2 linked regions of the Prochlorococcus marinus str. MIT 9313 genome follow. The main gene of each other region encodes a partner of the protein of the gene in region 2 in a complex. Links are inferred from orthologs where the notes say so. Each region holds a gene or a part of one and is shown on either strand. Other genes may lie near its edges. The genes, in order: pheT and pheS.

Region 1 (12,405 bases), 390 kb from region 2 along the record:
CTAACAGCTGATAAAGATCAGTGGAGTGAACTGGTCAACAGGGAACGTAAACGAATGCTTATGAATGCTCTAGAGAAGCTCGATTGCCAAGAGTCTGCGGTGGTTGATCACGTAGTACTAAGAGGAGAAAGCCTTCGCAGTACAGCCAGTTACCTGGGGATCAGCTGCATGACCGTACAAAGACGTGTGAAGCGAGCGCTTCGGCGACTGGCTGTTGATTGCTCTGAGTTGTCTCCTGACGCTGATTCCCCTCTCAGGAAGCAGGATGTTGATCCCTCTGGATCTGTTGCTCCAAGGTCTCTATAGCTGCTTTCACTGCAGACAGGCGACGCTCTAGACCATCACGCAGGAAAAGAAGCATTTCAAGCTTCCTGTTCTGATAGTGACGACGACGGTCTGCCGAGTCAACATTTGAGCTGAGGCAAAAGGGAGAGAACATGCCGTTCCTACAGTTGGGTGAATCTTCGCGAAATTCTGCTAAGAGTGCGAAATTTCTTTCTTTGCGGTGTTGGCTGGTGTGACTAGGTTTGAATTGACGAGTTGCTCTAGGCTCTCGCCGCTCAACGTAACAAATCCATCCGGCTTAAAGGTGTCACAGAAGATCTCATTACTAGTCTCATTAAGTCTCTCGACTCTTGCCTGTGAGAGTGGTTTCGCAAAACCATCATGGTCATACGTGCCCTTAATGGCTGGACAGTCAGCACGTCCACTCAATGGAAGCTTTAATAAAGTTCCCGTTCTCCACTCCAACCAGCCGGAGACAGTTGTTGGTTCAGGAATACTTGTTAATACAGCTCCGGGCTCAGCAGTAGTCGTCCGTACAGGGCAACAATTAAGAAATGCAGAATTTACCTTTGACGGCAAGTTCGGGATTCACATTCATCATAAGTATTATCCTCGCGACAGACGTAAACTTGGCAACAGCCGAAAACGTGGATTGCTTACTGTTGCAGCAATAGCAAACAATCCAACAGATTCATCAATTGAACTTAAATTTGATCGAGGTTCAGTTAAAAATAGTTTTGAGGCTCCTTATCATTCGAATAAACTTATGGGTGTGAAGCCCCTGGGACCTCGTCCCTGGAATACAGGTCCGGGGGATGCAACAGCTGTACAGATGCTGCGAGGTAAATTGGACAGAAAGTTAGCAGATAATATTGTCATTCCACCTCATACTAAAAAAATTGTATTCACAACACAAATACCTGCAAGAGGGATTGCCAACGGACTGCTTAGTGGAACTAGCAACGGACCTTTTCAATTAGCTGTGGTTGCAGCAGAAGGGGCCACATCAGAAAAGAATCTGATCGCTATTCTTAATTCAAGGCGATTGGCGCCTGGACGTACTTATCTCAGTAGAATCGGTGAAATTGAAACGGGCAAGGTTTTTTCGCGTGTAGCAGGAGTAGCAATTGGTGATCACTATACCGCTAAACTAAATCATGACCTTAAACATGGTGCTCTTCATGTACCTCTTACCAGTACTCGTAAACATCATTTTGGCACAAGAGAGATCCAGGTCAACCGACTGGAAACTCGCATGATTGATTCTGCCGTCAATAATGTAGGGACTTACGGGGTACGTTTTGATATCACCCTTAATCTAAAAGGCTCAGGCACTCATCAATTAGTTCTAAGCCACCCTGCAGCAACAGAAAAAAAGAAACCATTCACGGCATTTCGTGGTTCAATCGGAATCAAGACTGAGAATAAATACAAAGAAGTTCATGTAGGACTACGCTCAGGACAAAGTCTTCCTATATCTGACCTAGAGTTGACAGAAAAAAAGGATAATCCTGTTACTATTAGTTTAGTCTATCCTGCAGACAATACACCGGGGCATCTGCTAAGTGTTGTTCCAGTTGAACAGTATACTCAGGCTATGCAGAAAGAAGGAAAGGCAAAGAAAGTAAAGCTGCCTGTGACAGCAAGTAATAATTATAATGCCCAACCATTAGCTCCAAAGCGTATAGCGAAAACAAAGGTTGTTGAGATGAACAGGAATTCGATGAAACAAAGACATCAAGACAATTACAAATTGAGCACAAACAAAAAGCAACTATTAACGAATGAATCCATTGGTCACAATTCTCCGGTCAACATGCCACCAATACTCATTTCCAATCCTAGTACAAATAATACTATGCCATCAGCAATTATCAATCCGCAAAGAGTCAATTCGAGCCTTAGAAAACACTACAACGAAGCCATAAAGGCACAACAGCAATGGTTGCATCAACTGCAAAACTAATAGGCTACCAACAGCTGATCGGGTTCAAGTGAAAGCGTCCGAAGACAATTCGAGGCGACGGATTACCGTTGAACTACCAAATCATCTAATCGCAAGACTTGATGAACTTAAAAGGGAATGGGGGTTAAGAGCTAGAGGGGATCTATTAGTACGTTTACTTGAAGAACTTTTTACCCCTCAAGAGAATGATCAAGATGATCAAAAGTTTGGAGAACTATATCAAATAAATGAGCAAGCTCCACTCGAAAATGATGATAATGGGTCATTGTCTAGATCTTTACCTAGCGAATACGATGAGACAAAAGCACTGGTTTTAATAGGGCGGGGGGCGAATGATAGAGGTAGACCTGGCGTTAAGCCAGAGGGAAACAAAGTAGAAAGTAGTTATGAAGTTAAGACAACACATCCAGTTGGGATTGATTTACCAGGCTTTGTGCGTAAACAAACGGATAATCTTAGAGAAAGTCTTGGCAAAAACAAATCAGGTGAGAATTCGAGGGACTTGCCCTTAGTTACAACAGTTGCTGATACTGATGTGATTGAAAGTCTTAATGCCGCAAATCGACACTGGATATCACTTTATGGAAATCCCCCAGGGGAGACAGTTGTTGAAGCTGCAATGATCTGGTTAGCAAGGGACATATGGCTTCATGTCGATGGCACTGATGGAAGGCCGTTCACATGGAGTGCAGCAAATCGTCTGATGACAGAACTCTGTTCAAGTTGGCAGGTTAAACCGGCGACCTTTGAGCTTGTGATGGTGGTTGCTGGGATTTTGGAGGATCCGTTTGCCTGCAAAAGCCTTTCAGAGAGAATGCCCACACTAATCCGCAGATTTGTCAATCGCTTTAAACGAAGTCGTCAGGTCACCTCGTTCCAAACACTTGAATCAACAATGACACTTCATGGAGCACTCAAACTACTCAAGCTGCCATCGCATGCTGGTGCACCAATGACACTTTCTACCATTCGAGAGGCCTACAAATTTCAGGCGATAACCATCCATCCGGACGCTGGAGGTTCAACAGAGGCAATGAGAAGGCTAAATGAAGCATATCAATTGCTTAAAGAGCTCTACCGTGAGAAACCCAATTAGTCTCAAAAGTCTGCTCTATGACTCAGTATTAGTCTAATAGCGAGACTATGTATATATATAGTAGATAGACGTGGAGAATCTTTTGTGGTTAAGCCAACATCAAACAACGAAAACAAAAATTGGGCTGAACAATCTCTATAGGGAAAAGTTCCATCTGCCAATGAGCTGCGGTAAAGCCATAAGCAAGCAACTCTCATATGTTTATTTAAAGACTTACGGCGAGACTACTAATAAGACTCATACAAGATAAAGTAGAGAAGGGATGGGTTATTGCTGTTGTTATCAGTGAAAAAAAATAATATTCTCAGATTCAATATTCGCTAATAACTCGAAGGGTGCGACGAGTTTATTGGAAAAACCCGGTTTACTTGTGCTCAAGGTGACCTTGTTCATCGGTCCACGCAGCGTCCAAGGACAGTACTACTCTTCAGAAAAGCTTGCTATCAAAGACTTTGTAAGCCTGCGTAACTGCATTTTACACAGGTACGCAGGCTTTCCTGTATTGCACTCCTGCCCATTGGGGTATGTGTAGTGGGGCGGAGTGGGGAAGGAGGCTAACCATTCAACGGTCGCGCAATAGCGCGCGGGGGGGGGGGGGGGGGTACGACACTACGCCTCTTTCTGTTCACATTGGGCTTATAATGAGACTAAGAAAGAGTCGCAGAATATACACCTAAGACACTGCGAATGGATCATCTTTCGTTTTGTGGACTTATTGTAAGACTATAAGCGAGTCTTATCTAAGACTTTAGAGTCCATGTTCGTAGTGTAAATTGTCAGATCGATGCAGCGCGTCATCAGGCTTGCTTGCCCTATTGAGTGGGATGCCAGGCCCGATCCACAATGTTTTGCCCCAATTATCCAGCAAGTAGCGATATGCTCAAAAAGCAAAATCTCAACTGAAATCGTGAACAATGCTTGTGAAATCCATTATTTCAATGCCGTAGTCCTGGCTAAACAAAACTCTTCGTTGTGAAGTGTCAGTTTTTTGCAATTGATTATCAAAAATAAGACTTGAGGGTCTTCTCCTGAATATTCCACCTTCGTTTCGGTTGAATTTATTGATTGGTGTTCAGACTCATAATCATGGAGCTCACTCTAAGCAATCTATAATGAATTTACATCCGAGCACTTGAAAGGCTCCTGGATCTGTCTAGGATTATATTTAACAAACCCAGCACCACATATTTGGATACTTATGATTTATTTATAGACAGCATTTACTTTATTGTTATGCCTAATAAATAGGAAGACTTGCTATGACTAGCTCTACAGACTCAAATTTGACATTAATACCTTCCCCAGGGGATAAGGTTGAGATCACATGCTTAGATTTAGATCGTCATGGTAATGGTCTGGCTCGATGGAACAATTGGGTTGTGATAGTCAATGACCTTCTGCCTGGTGAAAGTGCACAAATAGAGTTTGTAAGGCGCCATCGAAACCAGTTTTTGGCCCGCAAGGTTCAAACAATTGAGACAGTTGCAAGTCGCAGACCGCCCCCATGCAAAATCGCTAAGGAATGTGGAGGTTGCTCCATACAACATCTTAGTGATCATGGACAAACCTTATTAAAGCAAGGTCATCTGCGGCAAATACTTCTACGTTTAGGTCAATTAGATCATAAGATAGAACCAATCATGACGGATTATAATAGAGCTCTGGGGTATCGAAATAGAGCATTAATTCCTCTATATCGCAATAGTGAAGGACAGTTACATATGGGTTATTACCGACGCGGCAGTCACCAAATTATTGATCTCAATCGATGTCCGGTTTTGGATCGAGGAATCGATCAATATCTGGCCTCGATTAAGGATGATCTTCAACAGCAGAATTGGCCTGCAGATTCTGACCTATCTTCTGGTGAAGGACTCCGGCATCTAGGCATTCGTATTGGCCAAAAAACAAAACAAGTGCTGATCACACTGGTAAGTAGTACCACTCAACTCTCTGGCCTCCATCAACAAGCCAAGGAATGGTATAGTCGGTGGCCGGAAGTAAGAGGAATAACTTTAAACATCCAACGACAGAGGAACAATCTTGTTCTTGGTCAAGAAACTATATTGCTTGCTGGTGATCTTGAAATTGAGGAGCATTTTTACAATCTCTCCTTATTGCTGTCCACCACAACATTTTTTCAAGTAAACACTCTTCAGGCAGAACGCATTGTCTCAAAATTAATTGAATGGCTATCCACTGCTTCGCTCGACATTAATATAATTGACGCATATTGTGGAATTGGCACAATTTCTCTCCCCATTGCAGCAACTGGCTATCATGTAATAGGTCTTGAACTTCATGCAGAAGCTATTACTCAAGCAAATAAAAATGCCTTACGAAATAGTCTTGATAATGTTTCGTTTTTATGCGGTGATGTTTCCTTATTATTGGCCAAAAAACTTCAACGTAATGATGTGTTGGTGCTAGATCCACCGCGTAAAGGTTTAGATCAAATGGTGATTAAAACAATCCTTTCAATTCAACCTGAAAGAGTGGCATATCTTAGTTGTGATCCTGCCACATTAGCTCGTGACCTCAAGCAATTGATCGTACCAAATGGACCCTATCAGATTGATGAATTACAACCCATTGATTTCTTTCCACAAACAATGCATATCGAATGTCTGGCACTGTTAACTCGTATTAGCTCCTAAGCTCTGCAGAAAACTGCTTGACAAGTGCTTGACGTACCTTCTCGTGAATCGGGTTGACCTTGTCTTCACTAAGAGTCCTGTCTTTACTCCGATAGCGCAACCTGAACGCTTGACTGCAAGAGTAAGGATCAAGCTGTCCACCCTCAAAACGATCAATCAGCTCTACATGCTCTAGAAGCGGTTTACCAGCTTTTCTGATGGCCTGGATCAAATCTGAACAACTACATTCCTTTGAAACGATCACAGCTAAATCAAGTTCCATTGCTGGAACTGTCGGGAATGGTCGGAAGGTAGGGTTCCATCGATTAGATCGTGTCGCAGCTTGGATGATGCACTGCAAGTCCAAAGCGAATAGATAGGTTGCTTCAGGTAGATCAAGACGTTCCGATAGTGCTGGATGAAGCTGCCCAAAATCCCCGAGCAGTTTGCCTTCGACAAATAACTCTGCAGACCGCCCAGGATGAAGTGAATGATTGTCCTTGAGTGGACGGTCGTTAATGTCCAACTTCAACCCTTGAAAGACTTGGGAAAGCTGACCGCGTGCCTGGTGATATGTCATTGACTTGATCTTGCCGCTTGTACTCCATCGTTCAAAGCTTCGCTCTGCACAGATCACGCCACCAAGAACAGCGCGTTGGTTGATGAGCTCGTCAGTGACTGTATAGACATTGCCTATTTCATATAACCAACAACCAGGCTGCGATGACTGGAGGTTGCGTTGGCAAATACGTAGATGCTCCTCCCAAAGATTGGTACGCAGGTGGCTGGTCTCAGCCAATAAAGGGTTGCTAATTGCAATTCGTTGTGGTTCATCACTATCAGCACCCACTAACGACAAGGTCGTGACTTCCTGCAATCCTGCTCCGCACAACATCTGCCTCAATAGGCGTTCAGCTGTCTGAGCAGTCGTTAGCCCACCAGGTTCAAGTGGATCTGGCAGGTTGGCCTCAAAACGATCAAAGCCAACAAGGCGAGATACCTCTTCGATCAAATCAACCTCTCGCGAGAGATCTCTACGTCGTGATGGTGGAACTATGACCAACCACCCTTCGTTATAAGGAGACAACTCGCATCCGAGAGCGAGCAGCGAAGTCTCGATAATGTCGTCTTCTAGGTATCTGTTGTCATTCTCAACACCTATTGGTCCGAGTAAGCGATGGATAGCTTCGCGGCGAAGTTTTACAGGCTCAGCTGATTTTGGGGACTCACCATATACCCAACATCCATTTGATTTAATACCTAAATGTTCCTCCATTAGTGTCACAGCTCGACGGGCTGATGCCAAAGTCATTTCAACAGGCAACCCTTTCTCAAAGCGACTGCTTGCATCGGTCCTTAAGCCAACAGCTCGGCACGTAGTTCTCACGGCCGTTGGGGTAAACATTGCGGATTCCAGCCATACTCGCCTTGTCTTGGCAGACACACCGCTTTCAGCACTACCCATAACACCCGCAAGCGCTATAGGAATGTCATGGCAGGTGACGATCTGGCAATTTTCGTTAAGTTGAAGTTGATGTCCATCTAGTCCATTAAAAAGTTCATTATTTCTTGCTTGTCGAAGGCCAAAAGATTCTGCGGAAACTGTTTGACCTGTGATCATTTCAAGAGCATCAATATCAAAAGCATGCAATGGCTGACCTTGCTCCAACATCACGAGATTTGTAATATCGACGACACCATTCACTGATTTGCATCCTGAACGCTCCAAGCGTTGCTTTAACCAGGCTGGCGAAGTTAATTCACCATCCACATTCTCTAAGGCGGTTAAGCCATAAAGACCACCCTTCAGCATGGACGCAGAGCTGGTGGAATCAGGCTCAAAAGACTTATGGATTGGTGCCATATCAAGTTGCGGAAGCTGCAGGCTTGCGCCTGTTAAAGCAGCAACTTCTCTTGCGATACCAACCATCGACATTCCATCGGGGCGATTGGCTGTGATTGCCAACTCAAGCACTGTGTCATCGAGTCCGAGCAGAGGGCCTACAGGCTGGCCGAGGTCTGGAACGTTTTCAGCGATCTCTTCAAGGATGGCGATTCCATTACCATTTGATTCCAGCCCTAATTCCGCGAGTGAGCAGATCATTCCTTGACTTGGAACCCCCCGAAGCTCACTGGCCTTGATCTTGATTCCGACAGCAGGGAGGGTTGCTCCAACCATGGCAACAGGTACGTGTATACCAATCCGAACATTTGGAGCCCCACAGACGATCTGAAGACCTTCGCCCGACCCGACATCCACCTGACAGACACTGAGTTTGTCGGCATTGGGGTGGGGTTGATGGTCTTTCACCAACCCAACGACCACGCCTTGTGCATGACTAGCTAAATCATCAATAGCCTCAACCTCAAATCCAGCCATCGATAAGCCTTCGGCGAGGATCTCGACGGTCTCATTCAGCTGTACTAGATCCTGCAGCCAGGAGAGAGGAACCCGCATGGATCAGCTAGATGCAGCCAAAGATCTTACGAAGCAAGAGAACGACGGCGTCATGTCATGTGAGGCTGCCCTGTAGGATCTTAGTTCTTCACTACGCTTCGCATCTGCGGCGCAACGTCCTTTATGGCCAAAAACAAGGGCGTCCGGATCGTGATCACTCTTGAGTGCAACGAATGCCGGTCCAATCCCGCCAAGAGGTCTCCAGGGGTGTCTCGCTACACCACTGAAAAGAACCGTCGAAACACCACCGAACGGCTGGAAATCAAGAAGTTCTGTCCTCACTGCAATAAGTCAACTCCTCACAAGGAGATCAAGTGACTCAGCAGTTTCAACACACATTCCAGCCCTGTTAAATCATGTCAAGTTCCTTTTTTAAAAAGCGGCTATCGCCAATTAAGCCTGGCGATCCCATTGACTACAAGGATGTTGATCTTCTCAAGAAGTTCATTACTGACCGTGGCAAGATCCTGCCTAGACGCCTTACAGGTCTAACGTCTAAGCAACAACGTGACCTTACTAATGCAGTAAAACGTGCACGTATTATTGCACTTTTACCATTTGTCAATCCAGAAGGCTGACTGCAACAGCTTTGACGCCTTCTCTAAAGCAAGGTGATTTAGTTGGCTTTGTTTTAAAAGGTCAACCACAAATTGGACTGCTAACTTCACTGAAGGGAAGCCGAGCAATCCTAAGAGTTGCAGGAACACGGCGAGAACAACAGCTAGCCAGTCGAGAACTATCCATTCTAAAGCAAAATCACAACATGTTAGAGATGGAGACATCTCTACCCACCATCAGTGAAGTTCGCAAACTTAGTCTTAATTCACGCGATTTAATTGCTGGTTGGCGATTGCTCGAAGGCGAAAGGCGTAAAAGCAAGACTTCACCAACAGCACTCAAAATCACAGAACTAGCTGGTTTACTACTTAATAATGATGATCCTATCCATCTCGCAGCATTGTGGTTTTGGCTTAATAGCGACCAACCTTTATTTCGAGTTCGACGTGACCACATGGTTGAAGCACGTCAACTTATTGACCTACGCCGCATCCGCCAGCTGCGCCGTAAGCAACAATCTCGAGCGCAGCAACGCCTAGATGCTCTTGCATTGCTTATAGCAGATTCACCTCTGAGCAAAGATCAGTGGCAGGATTTACCCTCGGATCTTCAGTTCACTATCAACCGTTTAATCGAGCTGGCTGACGGTCCAGAGGATGCTTTTTTGGCAGATGAACAAGCTCTTCAGTTGATTAAAGATTTAAAGTTGGGTAGATCGCTGAGCGACCTCCGTTATTGGTTGATCAAGAAAGGCTGGCGCGATCCACACGATCTAACAACTCTCAAAGGCAGTATCTGGACAAAATCATTTGAAGGGAGTGTACAAGCTCAAGCGGACCAATTACTCAATAAGTTTGAGCAACTATCTTTCGGTGGCGATGATAATCGTCTTGATTTGAGTGATTTAAGAACCTACACCCTCGACGATCATCAAACTCAGGAAATTGATGATGCAATCTCTTTGCAGTGTGTTGATCAAGACAACTGGATTTGGATCCATATCGCCGATCCGGCAAGACTTATTCCTGTGGACAGTCCCTTAGATCTTGAGGCTCGTGCAAGAGCAACCAGCCTCTACTTGGCTGATGGCCTAAGAACAATGCTGCCATTGAGTGTTGCAGTAGAAGTTCTCAGTCTTAGAGCTGGCCGTCGCTGTGCAGCGTTGAGTGTTGCTGTGGTTCTAGACGAATCAGGGTGTATTGCCGGCACTCGTGTTTGTCGTACTTGGATTCGCCCATGCTATCGGCTCACTTATGAAGATGGGGATGAATTGATAGAGCTTGCGCCTCCTGGTGATGAAGATCTTTCAACACTCGCAAGCCTACTCACAACACGCCAATTATGGCGTGAGCGACAAGGTGCACTGCTGCTTGAACAATCTGAAGGGCGATTCAAAGTCAAGGATGATCAGCCTGAACTTCATATTGTTGAGTCAAGTCCAGCCAGACGGCTAGTCAGCGAAGCCATGATTTTGATGGGTACTGTTATTGCTGAATTTGGAAAGCGTCAAAACATTGCTCTGCCCTATCGCAGCCAACCTCCGACTCAACTACCCAGTGCAACTGAATTATCACAGTTGATTGAAGGACCTGTAAGACATGCTGCGATCAAGCGTTGCCTTAGCCGAGGTGTCCTTGGTACTCGTCCGATGGCCCATTTCAGTCTTGGCCTCTCTGCCTACGTACAAGCCAGTTCGCCGATCCGTCGCTATGCAGATTTACTTGCCCATCGACAAGTGGTGGCTCACTTAGGAGGCTCAGTTCCATTAAGCGAGCACGCTCTCATGGAGCAGTTGGATGTACTTGAAGACCCTCTTCGCCAAGCACAGCAAATTCAACGCGAAGACCAGCGACACTGGCAAAAGGTGTGGTTTTTAAAACATCGCCATGAACAATGGCCTGCCCTATTTCTGCGATGGTTGAAGCCTCAAGATCAGATTGCACTTGTGCATGTGGAATGCCTGGCTATGGATCTTGCCTGCAAGATCCATGGTTTGATCGACCCTAGTCCAGGTCTTGCATTGATAATGAGAGTTCTTGTTATTGATCCATTGACTGATCAGATTGAGCTGGTCGCCAAGTAGCTTCTCAAATCATAGAAACAAACAAACTACCAAAAGCTGTTATTAATCTAAAACGCGAATCAACCTCAGCCATGGTCCCCATGGATTAGCAACTGCTAGAAGGTGTACATTCTGCTGGTCTTCACATGATTCTAGCCACCGGTTTAATGCCGGCTCCAGTGTTATTAATCGCCATGATTTAGACTTGGTGTCTAGAGAGAATGTCTGATCAGAATGAACACGAAGGCAACCTGAAAACTTTTTCACATGTTTATTGAGTGGTGTTTGATCTGGCAGTGGCATTTCTCCTACATTTGCTTTAAGATTAAAGCCTTCAATCAAACTATGGTTGCTGAGGCAGTCTGGTTGCGCCAAAACAAATTTCTGAGCATTACGCCAGTGAGGATGCCATGCCGGCCAATCCCAAATCGGAACAATAGCTGCTGGGGCATAAATATCATGCAATAGTTCATGCTGTAGTTCTGAAATATCAACTTCTGCTGGTTGAATCCTCTTTTTCAAGGCTATAGCTGCTGCCATTCCAGCAGCCTGACCAAGATTGAAAATCATTGGCTGTAATCGAGTTGCACCATTAGCTATATGACTCACACTAAAGGCCTTATCAGCCATCAGAATATTCTCCACTTCGCTACTAAGTAGAGCCCCGTAAGGAATGCAGAATGGAGTACCTGTCCATCTCCCACCCCATCTACAACTTTTTGAGGCTAACGGCCAATCCTTACCAGGATAATGATGATCATTAGCGTAAGTCCCTACAGCAATACTGGTGCAACGTCCCTGTTTATCTAAAGGGATTGGTCCTCTGGCTGCTCCAGAGGCTAATGGCAGAAGATCTCCTTCCACTAATGTGTATTGACCTTTAAGGCGTCGCCCTTCACGCCAGTAGGGCATCAATGCCAGGCTTTGATTGATCCCTGGAAACACCTTGCCAGGATTAAGCCAACCCTCACTAACTGTTTGAAGAGCCTGTAGGAATGACAAGCTATAAAGCTGCATTTCAACAGCAAGCTGGTTTTTAATTTTGACGTCTGAGCTGCGAATACGCTCCAAGCCTTTATGCCAGTCGTTTCCATGAAGGGGCCAGTTGAGCATTACTAAACCGCCTGGAAGGCGGCCATAGGTAACGGTGCGCTCAAAACCAAACGCCTTAGTTGCAGCTTCGAATGGTCGAGGCAAGCACCCTGGTGATGAAGGTGATTGTGCATGTTGATCGAGTTGACCCATCACAACCCAAGTAGGGGATTGAACAGGCTGGCTGGCAAAGAATGGATCGGAATTCAATTGTTTTGCCGAAGGGGCGCTTGGCTCATTCCAGAGTTCTTG
Region 2 (12,083 bases):
GGGCGGGATATTTTTTGGGACGCTGAACAGGAGGAGGGCATCTTGCTGATTCGTTGGGCCAGCAGAGAACAGTGGAAATCGATTCCACAGGCTGAGGTGGATGTGGTGCAGGCACGCTTTGAACAGCTGGCCCGTGAGGCCACAGGTCAGGCCAGTAGTCATCCTTTCTTGCTGCAATTTGAAGGCGAATTGGTGCCTCAGTGACTGAGCCGCAGGTACGGCTGGATCTACAGCGGCGGCAGCGGCTTGGCATGGTGGAGGCGATCTTTGGTGAACACAAGACCAGTGAACAGATCGCAGCATGTCTGAGTCGTCTTGAGGCTGCGGGTGAACTGGCCTTGGTTACGCGGGTTGATCAAGCCAAGGCGGCGGCCGTGGCAGATCTGCTTAGCAATGTGCAGTTTCATGCTCAGGCTCGTTGCCTCACACTCGGAGATCCGGCGATCTTGCTGCCTGCACTTGGTGAGGTCGTGGTGCTTAGTGGTGGTAGCAGTGATTTGCCTATAGCGGCGGAAGCTGCTTTGGCGTTGCGTTGGCATGGCATCCAGAGTGAACTCTTGCTGGATGTGGGTGTTGCTGGTTTGCAAAGGCTTCTCGATCAGTTGGTACGGCTGCAACGAGCCAAGGTACTGATTGCCTGCGCAGGCATGGAGGGTTCCCTGCCGACTGTGTTGACAGGGCTTGTGCCACAGCCTGTGATTGGTGTTCCCGTGTCAGTGGGTTATGGGGTCAGTGCAGGAGGCCGTACAGCCCTTGAGGGAATGCTCGCCAGTTGTGCACCTGGTCTGGTGGTGGTGAATATTGATAATGGCTATGGAGCTGCTATGGCGGCACTGCGCATCCTTAAAGCAGCCATCACAGGCGAAGTAGCTGTCAATCAATAATCTGGATCGTGAGACAGCAACTGGTGAGAATCCTGGGGGCTGAGTTCAAGTAGCTGTTCAACCCAGAGCTTCATTGATCGTGGCAAGCGATTCTGTTCATAGCGCATTAGGGCTTCTGCCAAAACTGTTGTATTCACCCAATGCAACGAACGTGAACCCATGCATTTTTCTTGATTGAGCGAACGATGGGGTACCTAATTGAATCGCGCAAGGGTAGTGCCGGGATTCACTCTGTTTCTTCGTATTTGGCACCAAGTCGCCATAGTTCATTGCTGTGACTTGGCAATTCAACATCACGCAAACGGCGAACTAGTTCAAATAGATCACCACGAGCCAATTCACCATTGGTTTGCCATTCCATTGCACGGGGGTCAGGTCGGGACGCGGCAGACAAGGTGGGTGCGGGAATGTGTTCGAATCAAGGTATCAATACTTAGGCCTTGTGTTTGGTTCATGACGGTCATTCTTTGTGGAAGATTTTGTGAAGACCTGCATTTGGGTCTTCTTGATCGGGGTATGCAATCAGAGGTGCTGCAGGTTGGGGTAGGACGTCACAACCTCTTCTGCGCTCAGAACATCACCTCGACCTTCGGGCTGCCAGATCACCTCCAGGGCCATCAAATCAGTTGAAGAGGTGGATCCAAGGATGCGAAGGCTTTCTCGTAGCTGCTCGCTGCTGATTGATTCACTCAGCTTGATGCGGCTGCTGGATGCAACCAAAATCGTGACGACGATGTATTCATTTGCTGCATCGGCCTCGCCGGCGCTCTTTTCTGAAAGCTCATCAGTTCGTCGTTCGCCGGCAACGTTGGATGTCACCTCCGCTCGCAATTTGCTGCGTTCGGTCATCGAAAGACGGTTAAATGTGGATTCTGCGGAAGCAAACGGCACGCTGCCGGTTTCTACATTGGCGTAAACCCAGAGCTCTGGCTGACGCAGAAGGGCAAGGGTGGTTTCCTGCAGAACCCGTTGCAGCCCGCTTGAGCTGCCTGTTTGCGCTGAGGCCGCAAGCTCGCGCAGATCTTCCTGCAGAGCCTTGGCGCTGGCCAGAAGCCCTACTTGCAATTGCAGCATGGTGACGGGGCCAGCCGCAGTGGGCCGTTGAGCGAGTTCGCCTGAACCATTAAGGGCGGCATTTCCCCTGCCACCACCCCGTACGGCATTGACCAGAACGCCCACAATCGACATCAGAATTAGGAAGCCAAAAAGGCCGCCGCCACCGAAACCAAATATGGGAATGAGGAAGGGAAAACCGATACCACCTCCGCGGTAGCCCCCGCCGTATCCTCCATAACCTCCTCCATAGCCGCCGCGCATACCACCGCTGCTGCGTGGCATTGAGGGTGCACGGAAGCTTCCCCCTCCGATGCGTCCACCACGAGCGGCATGGCTTGGCTCGGGTTGAACCAGAATCAAGCCTGCTACCAGGAGCGGCAGCAATAGAGCCGTCAGCCAGCGGCTGAGCGTGCGTTTGGAGGGAAGGTTTGGCAAGCTGGCCAAAACGTTGCGGCGGTTGGTCTGAACTCTAGGAACCTCCGCCGACGATAGTGACGATTTCAAGTTGGTCCATCTCCTGCACCAGCTGCTCCTGCCAGTGATTTGGTGTCAGGATTGTGCCGTTGAACTCCACAACGACAAGGCGAGGGTGGTAGCCCAGCTGTTCGATCACGGCCGCCAGCGAGGTTGGCATCGGTTCTGGTTCGATGTCCCTGATTTCACCATTCACCATCAGTTTCATCTCAGAGCCTCCAGTAGTTGAAGGCTGGTAGCGGCAGGATCTTTGGAATTCATGATCGCTCCGATCACAGCGATTCGCTTTGCTCCGGCTTGACGTAATGCTTCTAGGTTTGAGATGTTGATGCCACCAATGGCAAACCAAGGTAGCTGGGTGGCTTTAGATGCCTCCTTCACATAGGCAAGCCCAATTGGTTGTCGTTCCGGTTTTGTGGCTGTGCTGTTGACAGGTCCCACTCCTAGATAGTCGCAACCTTCTGCTTCAGCTTTTTGAAGCTGGGCAAGGAATTGGGTGCTTCGACCCAGTAGTCGTTCGCTGCCGATCAGTCGCCTTGCTACGTCTGTGGGGAGGTCGTCCTGGCCGAGATGAACGCCATCGGCGTCCACCGCAAGGGCTAAGTCGATTCGGTCATTAACGATGAATAGCGCCCCATGCTTTCTGCATAGGCTGGCCAGTTCTTTTGCCTGAGTCAGTCGTTGCAAGTCGCTAGCTTCTTTATTGCGGTATTGCACCATGTCGATGCCAGCGACTAATGCTGCGTTCACTGTCCTGAGCAGATCGTTGCTATTTAGATCGGATTGTGATGTCGTAATCAGGCAAAGATGGCAGTCCTGTAATTGTTGGCGTCTCTTTTTGCCTGCGTTGGCCTGCAGCACGGTCACCTCTAGGTCGTAGAGGCCATAGCGGATTGCAGCAGCGCTGGCTGCCAGCTGAGGATCTGGCTGACGGGCGAACTCTTCAAGCACGCGTAGAGCTTCTTGAACGCGTGCGCAGTTGGCTGCCACAACATGCCATGGCTCGTGTCGCTCTTGTTGAGCAGGATGACTGAGGCCGATCCCTTGATCTGTAGCAGTGGAGCGTGCCTGTTTGTAACTGTCGTGATGATGGCGACCCAGTCGCTGACGCCAGTCTTTGAGAGTCATCACAAGCTCTTCACGATCTAGGCCGAAGCGGCACCAGTCTTCGACGACTCGCAATCCTTCCCGAGCTCGATCGAGGTTGGCATCGATCAGCTGAGCCACACGTAGATCTGCGATCGGGGCGAAAGGCATCGATTTCATGGCAGTCTTGGCACAATTGCATCCCCATTCCGATCATGGACAACAGTGGTTCAGATAGCACCATGAACGTTCTGATCTGGGGGGTTGTTCTTTTAGGTGGGATCGGGGTCTTCATTGTTTGGGGTTTGACGAATGCTTATCCCACCCCTGCTTGATCTTGCCTTTTAACGCTGGCTTATCGGGCCTTCAATTTGCTGCGTGCTAGGTCTGCATCGCGGCCAATCTGGGTGCTGAGTTCTTCAAGGTTTGCGAAGCGTTGCTGGCCTCGAAGTCTCTGGATCGGTTCAACCAAGATCTCGCATCCTTCCAGGTCCATTTGCTGATCCAGCAAATGGACCTCTACGGCGGAGGGCGATGTTGGATCCACTGTGGGTTGGGGGCCCAAATTCATCACGGCAGCAAGGGGTTTGCTTTCATCTTTGACTGATGCCCAGGCCGCATAGACCCCAAGGCCTGGCAGGAATTTGCGCCCATCAACTTGCAAGTTGGCTGTAGGCCAGCCCAGTTTTCGCCCAAGGCCGCGGCCGCTGACGACACGGCCGCGGAAGCGATAGGGCCGGCCCATCAGGGTCGTTGCTGCCTGTAGATCGCCTTCGCTGAGAGCGGAGCGAATGCGGCTGCTGCTCATTCGCCCCTCTGTGTCTTCCAGGATTGGCAACACCATCACTTCCACTCCGGCGGCTGCGGCGAGTTGTTGCAAGGTGGTTGTGTCGCCCTCACGATTACGTCCAAAGCGGAAGTTGGCCCCAACGGCAATGCGCTCTGCTTTGAGGGTGTGGATCAGCATTTGCTTTACAAAGGTTTCGGCACTGAGGGATGCCAGAGCACGATCGAAGGGCACCAGCACAAGTTGTTCGACACCAAGCGGAGCGAGGAGGCAGGCTTTTTCGCTAGGCAGGTCCAGTCGTAATCGTGGTTCGCCATAGAGCACTTCGCGAGGATGGGGCCAGAAACTCACCACCGTTGGCACGCCAGGCGCATTGTTTACAACAGCCTCAATAACGCGGCGATGGCCAGCATGAAGGCCATCGAAACTACCGAGGGCAAGCGCTGTCGGGGTTCTTGCCTGCTGAGGGGGGCAGAGAGGAATCAAGGTGGCCGTGCACATGGCGCGCGTAGATGGCAAGTTTGAACGACCGCCGCAAAAACTCGGATGGCTGACCCTCTCGATCTTCAAATGGTTTCGCTCGGGTTGCGCCGCATGGGATGGATTCGTTTTTGGATACAGACAATCCTTGGGGTTGTTGTCGTTGGCGTGCTGTTGTTCAACAACATCGGCAGCAGCTTGGCCCGCAACTCTGAGCGAGCACTAGGGCTTGGTCCTGGCTTGTCACTGACAAGCTTGGCGTTCTTGTTTTTGCTCTACAGCCTTTGGCAGGGTTGGCTGATCGTTCGCCTCGGTAGGGCTCTCAACAGTAATGTTCGCCCCAGTCGTGGTGAGACCAGTCGTCTGCTTAAACGGGGCGTGATTGTTGATCTGCTCGGGTTGGTGTTCTCCTCCATTGGCTATCAATCGTTGGCTGGAAGTTTGTTTGTACAGGCGTCGATGCAAGCGCCGGGGATCTCGATTGGTGCAGGGCGTTCTGCATTAGATAATTACCCGATCACCTCCTTGGAGATGCTTTCGGTTCTGAGCAACACCCAGGTGTTATTTGCGCATTTGGTTGGTCTGATCTTTTCGCTTTGGTTATTGCAGAGGATTTATCGCACTGGTTGATTGGCTACGCATGCTGCTGGTAGAGCAGAAAGATCACCACGCCAAAACAGATCGGGTTGGATGGGTGTCAAGGAGGGGGAATTTGTTTCGATTTGGGCCACGTCGCTGGGCCAGTCGCGTGGACCATCACCGGCGGTCTCAAGATCTTTCACCACTTCTCCTGCTAACCAGAAGTAGGTGCGGCTGTGCGGATCGACACGTCGACTGAACTGTTCCTCGTAGTGGCGTATTGAAAGGCGAGTCCAGCGCAGTGATCCCATCTGCTCTAGATGGCAGGGGGGAATGTTGAGGTTAAGGAGCAGGTTGTTGGGCCAGTGGTCTGCCAATGCATTCTCTGCAACATCCATCGCTAATTGGGCAGCAGCCTGGAAATCCCTCCATTGGAAGCAGGCGACGCTGACCGCAAGCGCCGGCAATCCCTCAAGGGTGCCTTCCATGGCTGCGGCCACCGTGCCTGAACAGAACACATCAGTTCCTAAGTTGGGGCCATGATTGACCCCAGAGAGCACTAGATCGGGCTTCTCTGCCAAGAGTTCCGAGAGGGCCAGTTTTACGCAATCTGCCGGCGTGCCACTGCAGGACCAAGCCTTCACACCTGGCCCATAGAGCTCATCGACGCGTTCGGCTCGGATGGGGGTATGGATGGTGAGGCCATGGCCGGTAGCAGAGCGCTCATGGTCGGGACAGACCACTGTGACCCTATGGCCGCGGCTGGCGGCGGCAGCGGCTAGGCAGCGGACGCCTTCAGCTAAAACTCCGTCATCATTGCTAATCAGAATTTGCAACGGAGTCATCTCCTCGTATCCACTGCGGGGAACTTAATCATGATGACTACCTAAAGTCAGTGGCTGCGATCTTTTTTCAGTGAGCGCCACTATTTCCTTGCAGCAGCTCACCGACCAGCTTGATGCCCTCGAGGCTGAGGCGGTGTCTGCTATCGCTGCTGCCGCAGATGCGGATGCCTTGGAGCAATTGCGGGTGAGTCTGTTGGGCAAGAAAGGGCGCTTGTCTGGTGTTCTCGGGGCGATGGGCAAGCTCCCTAGTGAAGAGCGACCGCTTGTTGGTCAGCGCGCCAATGTGCTTAAAACACAGGTGCAAAACCTGCTAGGGGAACGGTTGCAGGTGGTGAAAGCGGCAGCTTTGGCTGATCGGCTGCTGCAGGAAACGATTGATGTCACTGCGCCTGCCAGTGGCATTCCTGTGGGCCATCGCCACCCTTTGATTACAACAACTGAGCAGATCGTGGATCTGTTTTCTGGTTTGGGCTATCGGGTGGCTGAAGGCCCGGAGGTGGAGACCGATCACTACAACTTTTCCGCCTTGAATATTCCCGAGGACCATCCCGCTCGAGACATGCAGGACACGTTCTATCTGGGCGGCAATCTGCTTCTGCGTACCCACACCTCGCCTGTGCAGATTCGCTATCTAGAAGAGAATCCGCCGCCAGTAAGGATTGTGGCGCCAGGCCGGGTTTATCGGCGTGATGCAGTGGATGCGACCCATTCGCCTGTCTTTCATCAGGTTGAGGTGTTGGCCATTGATGAAGGCCTTGATTTCAGCCATCTGCGCGGCACGGTGATGGCTTTCCTCAAGGCATTCTTTGGCGATATGCCGGTGAGATTTCGGGCTAGTTATTTCCCCTTTACCGAACCATCGGCAGAGGTGGATGTGCAGTGGCGTGGGCGTTGGCTGGAGGTGATGGGTTGCGGCATGGTTGATCCAGCAGTGTTAGAGGGCCTGGGGCTTGATCCAGAGCGCTGGAGTGGGTTTGCGGCAGGCCTTGGTGTGGAACGCTTCTGCATGGTCCGTCATGGCATCGACGACATTCGCAGGCTTTATACGAGTGATTTGCGCTTCCTTGAGCAGTTTTGAGTCGATAGCCGATCGTGTGCTGGATGAAGCATCGCCGTAGTGCATCATCCAAAAACAGCTGAATCCCCATAAAGTGAGCTCGTTCTTTGCTTCATTCGATCGGTGCCCTGTGTCGGACTGATCGTTAATGACGGCAAAGAGTTGGCGGTAGAGACCGCATTGACCCTTCAGTCGCGGCTTGAACAGGCTGGTATCGAAGTGGTCAGAGCAAGTAGTTCTGGTGGAATGGTTGGCTTTGCCAATCCAGATCAGCATTTGCGCCTGCTTGGTTACAACGCGTGCGTACCTGAGGGTTTCGATGCCTCGATGGCACTGGCGATTGTTCTGGGTGGTGATGGCACCGTGCTTTCGGCGGCACGGCAGACAGCTCCTGTGCAGGTGCCAATCCTCACCATCAACACCGGACACCTTGGCTTCCTGGCGGAGGCCTATTTGGCTGATCTCGATCGGGTGATTGAGCAGGTGCTTAACAAGCAGTGGACGATTGAGGAGCGTTGCACCCTGGTGGTGAGTGTGTTGCGCGGTGATCAGTGCCGCTGGGAGGCACTCTCTTTGAATGAAATGGCCTTGCATCGTGAACCACTCACCAGCATGTGTCATTTCGAAGTCGCGATCGGTCGCCATGCGCCAGTGGATATCTCTGCTGATGGTGTGATCCTCTCGACGCCTACGGGATCAACGGCTTATGCACTCAGTGCAGGAGGCCCGGTGATTACACCTGAGTGCCCGGTGCTTCAGCTTGCACCGATTGCCCCTCATTCGCTGGCGTCAAGAGCGCTGGTTTTCAGCGACCAGGAGCCAGTGACTGTGTTTCCAGCGACGGCGGATCGCTTGATGATGGTGGTTGATGGCAGTGCGGGTTGTTATGTGTGGCCAGAAGACCGAGTACTGATTCGTCGTAGTGATCATCCTGTGAGATTTGTGCGCTTGGCAGATCACGAGTTCTTCCAGGTGTTGCGCAACAAGTTGGGCTGGGGTTTGCCGCATGTTGCCAAACCTGATCGACCATGACCTGTAGGGCCCTCTGCTTGCAGTGGGGGGGGGAGAGATTGCGGTTTCCTTTGCTCTGGGGAGGGCTGGCGGTAGGTCTCAGCGTTCTTTCAGCTATTGGGGTGCGGGCAGAACCCTCGCCTCAGTATTTGCCTCTCGAAGCTCAGTGGTGCCTTAAAAGCGGTACTTGTTTGTTATTGGAGGTAGCCGATAAGGCAGAAGAACAGCGCTTGGGATTGATGCAGCGCCATGCCTTGCCATCAGGCCAGGGCATGTGGTTTCCGTTTCAGCCTGCGAGGCGATTGCGTTTTTGGATGCACAACACCTTGGCTGCGCTTGACATGGTGTTTGTTGATCAGGGTCGGGTGATTGCGATTGAGGCGGCTGTACCTGTTTGCCCGCATTTGCCCTGCCCGAGTTATGGCCCGAAGCTGCCGGCGGATGGAGTGGTGGAGTTGGCGGCCGGGGAGGCAGCACGGCTATCCATCAAGGTTGGTGATGTTGTGCAGATTCAACCTTTGCCGAAGCTTGTTGATTGGCAGCCTTAAGGCATCGTGCCTTTGAGGATCATCACCGGGTTCATCGGCGCCATGCGTGTGCCGTTTGCCAGCGGCAGGCCCCTCCAGGCTTGGTGTTGACTCACTTTCACGGTGCAACCGCAATCTTGAAGTAAGGGCTTGAGTTCTGCCATGGCCTCAACGGTTACCAGTGGAATCACGACGACTCCATGTGGTTGAAGTTTTTGCAATACGGCCTTGAGTAGAGCAGCTCCCTGGCGGCCGCCACCCCCTAGGAGCACCCGGTCGGGGTTGCTGAGTTTTGCTGGTAGATCAGTTCCATTCAGCAGGCTGAGGGCCTCAACTTCGAGCACAGCAGCAGGATGAACGGCAAGCCGGGCAGCATTTGCCTTAATCAGCGCTGCGCCGCCGCCACGCTTTTCAACAGCAAGCAATTGCAGTTGTGGGCGCAAGCGTAGGGCTTCTAAGCCAACGCTGCCGACGCCGGCACCTAAATCCCAGAGCACGCCCTGTTCTGGTAGCTCTAACTCTGAGAGGAGCTGAACACGGAGCTCCCGTTTGCTCATCAGGCCAGGGCGATCGTCGTGTTGCAGGAACAAGCCATCGTCAAGACCGAACAATGGAAGCTTGGCTGGATCTCCTGCTGGAGCAGCTTGTTCGGCAAGCAGCACCACCATGTGTAGGGGATGAAGATCCGATGGCAAGGCATCCTGTGGCGTCAGCCGTTGCACCCGTTCATTGGCGTGTCCGAGCTGTTCGCAAAGCCACACTGCATAGGCAGCTTCTAGGCCAGAAGCGCGCAAAATCGTACGCACCTCTTCGGCTCCACCGCGGTTGGGATCGGTTAGTACAGCTAGAGCTGCGGGGCGTTGTTGCAGCTTTTGAGCTAAGGGGGCCGGGTCACGGCCATGCAGGCTGATCCAGGCGGCATCCTGCCAAGGGCGTCCAAGCCGGGCAAAGGCTAGTTGCAGCGAACAAGGTGCTGGATGAAAGTGCAGCTGATCAGCAGAACAGGCCTCGAGTAGCCGCCTGCCGATGCCGAACCAGAGCGGATCGCCGCTGGCTAGCACGATGGCTGTGCCCTGCCGCTGGTGCAACCAGGCAATCAGAGCCTCTGGTTGATCGCTCGCCATCAGTTCTGGCAAAGGCTGATCCGTTTGCTGCTGCTGCCACCAGCTCGGCAGCTGTTGCAATAACCGAGTTGGTGCAGCCAGCCCTTGGGCTGAGAGCACTAGCTCGTGCAATGGAGTAGCAAGGTGATCTAGGCCTGCGGCATCGGTGCCGATGATGTGGATCGCTGCGGAGCTGATTGAGGCGGGCATGTTGTCATTCTCGGCTGAGAGGTTGTATGGCTGACTTGTCTTTGCCTTGAATGGTGAGCAACATGGAGGCGGGCAAGGTGGCGGGCAAGGTGCAGAAAACGGATCAGGAACAGGATGCGTTTGTGCTTGATCGCCGTCGGCGTTTGCATGAGTTGGTTGTTGCCTTGATTCAGCAGCAGGACGAGTTGAAATTGCTTGATGGAGAAGCCCCTCACCTTGATATTGCTGCAAGTTCAGCTCAAGCTCATGATCCAGCGCGCTGGTTGGATCGCAATCGCCGTGTTTTGCAGCGCTACCAGGCCTTGGTTCGTTCTGCCGTCACCATCGATGCTTTGTTGGATGCTGAGTAGAGAAGTAAGAGTTCGGCAGTTTGTTTGGTCTAGGGGCGCATTTGTATATTGATGAGTTGATTAGCTACAGGTCGATCATTGCTATTAAGCGGAGGCTGTGAAGCTTCTTTTTGGAATTGTTAGGTATTTTCGCCGAGACGAAAGCCTAGCCCTTTGTAAGGGGGCCAGGCGATTACTGCTAATACAGATCAGATGAAGCAATAGATCTACTGAGGAAAGACAGAAAGATAATTAAAGCTGCGGAAGATTATCTTCATTGGATTAGATGAATCATTCATGCATAGTCATTGGGTTATTGTATGCAATTAAATGCTTTAAATAATAGTATTCGCGAGTGCTATTATTGGCTCATGATTTAATTAGGGCAATGGGAAGGCAGATTTCGCCTAATCTAAATCCACTAGGAAGCACAATCACTACTCTAGGGCGCAACATGGGACTGGTTAATACGGTAGGTTGATAAATAACAATGGCACGCTTAGCAACAACAACGAAGGCACGTTGGACAACATTAACGACGGAACGCTGAACAACAAAGTCACGCTGAGTAACAGCAGCACGATGAACAACAACGATGGCGGCAGCTGCGCAACAACGGTACTATTGATAATTAGAAAAACAGCCTAGGCTTTAATGGCTTTATTAATAAAGGAACCTGTGCAGACAATGGTGTAATTTTAGGCAGTTGGATAGACCATGGAACTGTCAATCCTAGTAGCTCCGCAGGCGGAATTCTCATTGATTGCAACCACTACAAGAAAGGTGGCTCTAAAGATATAGGACTTGGCGGCACTTGCCACAGCGATGGCGATAGAACAGCAACAGACCACGATTGGATTGAAATTACCGGTGATCTAGAACTCGCAGGAAAACTCGATGTTTCGCTAATTGATGGCTTTAAACTTTCTGCTGGTGATTCCTTTGTGATTGCCAAAGTTGATGGAAATCTCTCTGGTGAATATGATGGCCTTGATGAAGGAGATTCAATAGGCAGATTTAAAAGCGATAACGGAGGAACACTTTATCTTTTCATCACAGACAAAGGTGGTGATGGTAATGATATTGAGCTTTATACGAAATCATTCTCTGGTGTTCTTCCTGAGAGCTTGAGAGATCCAAGAATGATTGTTTCTGATGCTGATGATTCCTTGGCTGGAGCATCTGCAGATGAAGTGATCTTTGGCGGTCGTGGTGATGATGTTCTACTAGGAGGCGCTGGAGATGATCAAGTTGCTGGAGGAAATGGCGATGATTGGCTATATGGTGGTTTCGGTGATGACACCCTTAAAGGTGATCGTGGAGCTGACACCTACTGGCTGAGTCGTGGTGTTGATGTGATCATCGTCTTTTCATTCGCTGAAAACGATCGCATCTCTGTTGGTGATGGGGTTCTGTGTTCCCTGAGGCAAGCCGGAGATGATCTATCGATCAGAGCAGACGGCATTCACACCACCCTTCTGGATGTTGATAAGGATGAGTTCCTAGCTGCAGATGTGATTGATTACATCTGAGCGGTAGAAACCGTTGTTATGCCAACAAGGTTCAAACGATGCCGTGATCCCCTAGCTGGTCGGCTGATCTGCTGACAAGCTGGGCGCATCATCTCTTGCCCCATGGCCCTTTTTGGCTTTTCA

The links.
Region 1: the proteins of pheS (region 2) and pheT are in contact, whole or in part, in a crystal structure (PDB 6P24), measured with the Escherichia coli proteins. The link is inferred for Prochlorococcus marinus str. MIT 9313 from one-to-one orthologs.

Annotation. Positions count from the first base shown.
Region 1 is NC_005071.1:798,481-810,885, forward strand. The notes cover bases 5,718-8,834. They hold pheT (phenylalanine--tRNA ligase subunit beta), read right to left. Parts: upstream 8,442-8,834; coding sequence 5,994-8,441; downstream 5,718-5,993. Other genes in these bases: rlmD (23S rRNA (uracil(1939)-C(5))-methyltransferase RlmD), read left to right, coding at 5,718-6,004; rpmG (50S ribosomal protein L33), read left to right, coding at 8,565-8,759; rpsR (30S ribosomal protein S18), read left to right, coding at 8,798-8,834. Also shown: AKG35_RS03835 (DUF3370 domain-containing protein), read left to right, coding at 686-2,251; AKG35_RS03840 (molecular chaperone DnaJ), read left to right, coding at 2,280-3,347; more of rlmD, read left to right, coding at 4,607-5,717; more of rpsR, read left to right, coding at 8,835-9,019; AKG35_RS03860 (ribonuclease catalytic domain-containing protein), read left to right, coding at 9,031-11,082; AKG35_RS03865 (FAD-dependent oxidoreductase), read right to left, coding at 11,125-12,405.
Region 2 is NC_005071.1:407,124-419,206, forward strand. The notes cover bases 5,471-8,265. They hold pheS (phenylalanine--tRNA ligase subunit alpha), read left to right. Parts: upstream 5,471-6,261; coding sequence 6,262-7,269; downstream 7,270-8,265. Other genes in these bases: surE (5'/3'-nucleotidase SurE), read right to left, coding at 5,471-6,191; AKG35_RS01960 (NAD(+) kinase), read left to right, coding at 7,372-8,265. In the rest of the region: AKG35_RS01910 (TIGR03792 family protein), read left to right, coding at 1-204; nickel pincer cofactor biosynthesis protein LarB, read left to right, coding at 201-884; AKG35_RS13270 (hypothetical protein), read right to left, coding at 878-1,045; AKG35_RS13275 (hypothetical protein), read right to left, coding at 1,111-1,278; AKG35_RS01920 (DUF1517 domain-containing protein), read right to left, coding at 1,407-2,384; sulfur carrier protein ThiS, read right to left, coding at 2,410-2,622; AKG35_RS01930 (thiamine phosphate synthase), read right to left, coding at 2,619-3,680; AKG35_RS01940 (bifunctional riboflavin kinase/FAD synthetase), read right to left, coding at 3,856-4,788; AKG35_RS01945 (DUF3611 family protein), read left to right, coding at 4,834-5,397; more of surE, read right to left, coding at 5,382-5,470; more of AKG35_RS01960, read left to right, coding at 8,266-8,280; AKG35_RS01965 (DUF192 domain-containing protein), read left to right, coding at 8,277-8,807; AKG35_RS01970 (bifunctional cobalt-precorrin-7 (C(5))-methyltransferase/cobalt-precorrin-6B (C(15))-methyltransferase), read right to left, coding at 8,804-10,099; AKG35_RS01975 (hypothetical protein), read left to right, coding at 10,150-10,449; AKG35_RS13450 (calcium-binding protein), read left to right, coding at 11,571-11,960; AKG35_RS01985 (GH116 family glycosyl hydrolase), read left to right, coding at 12,063-12,083.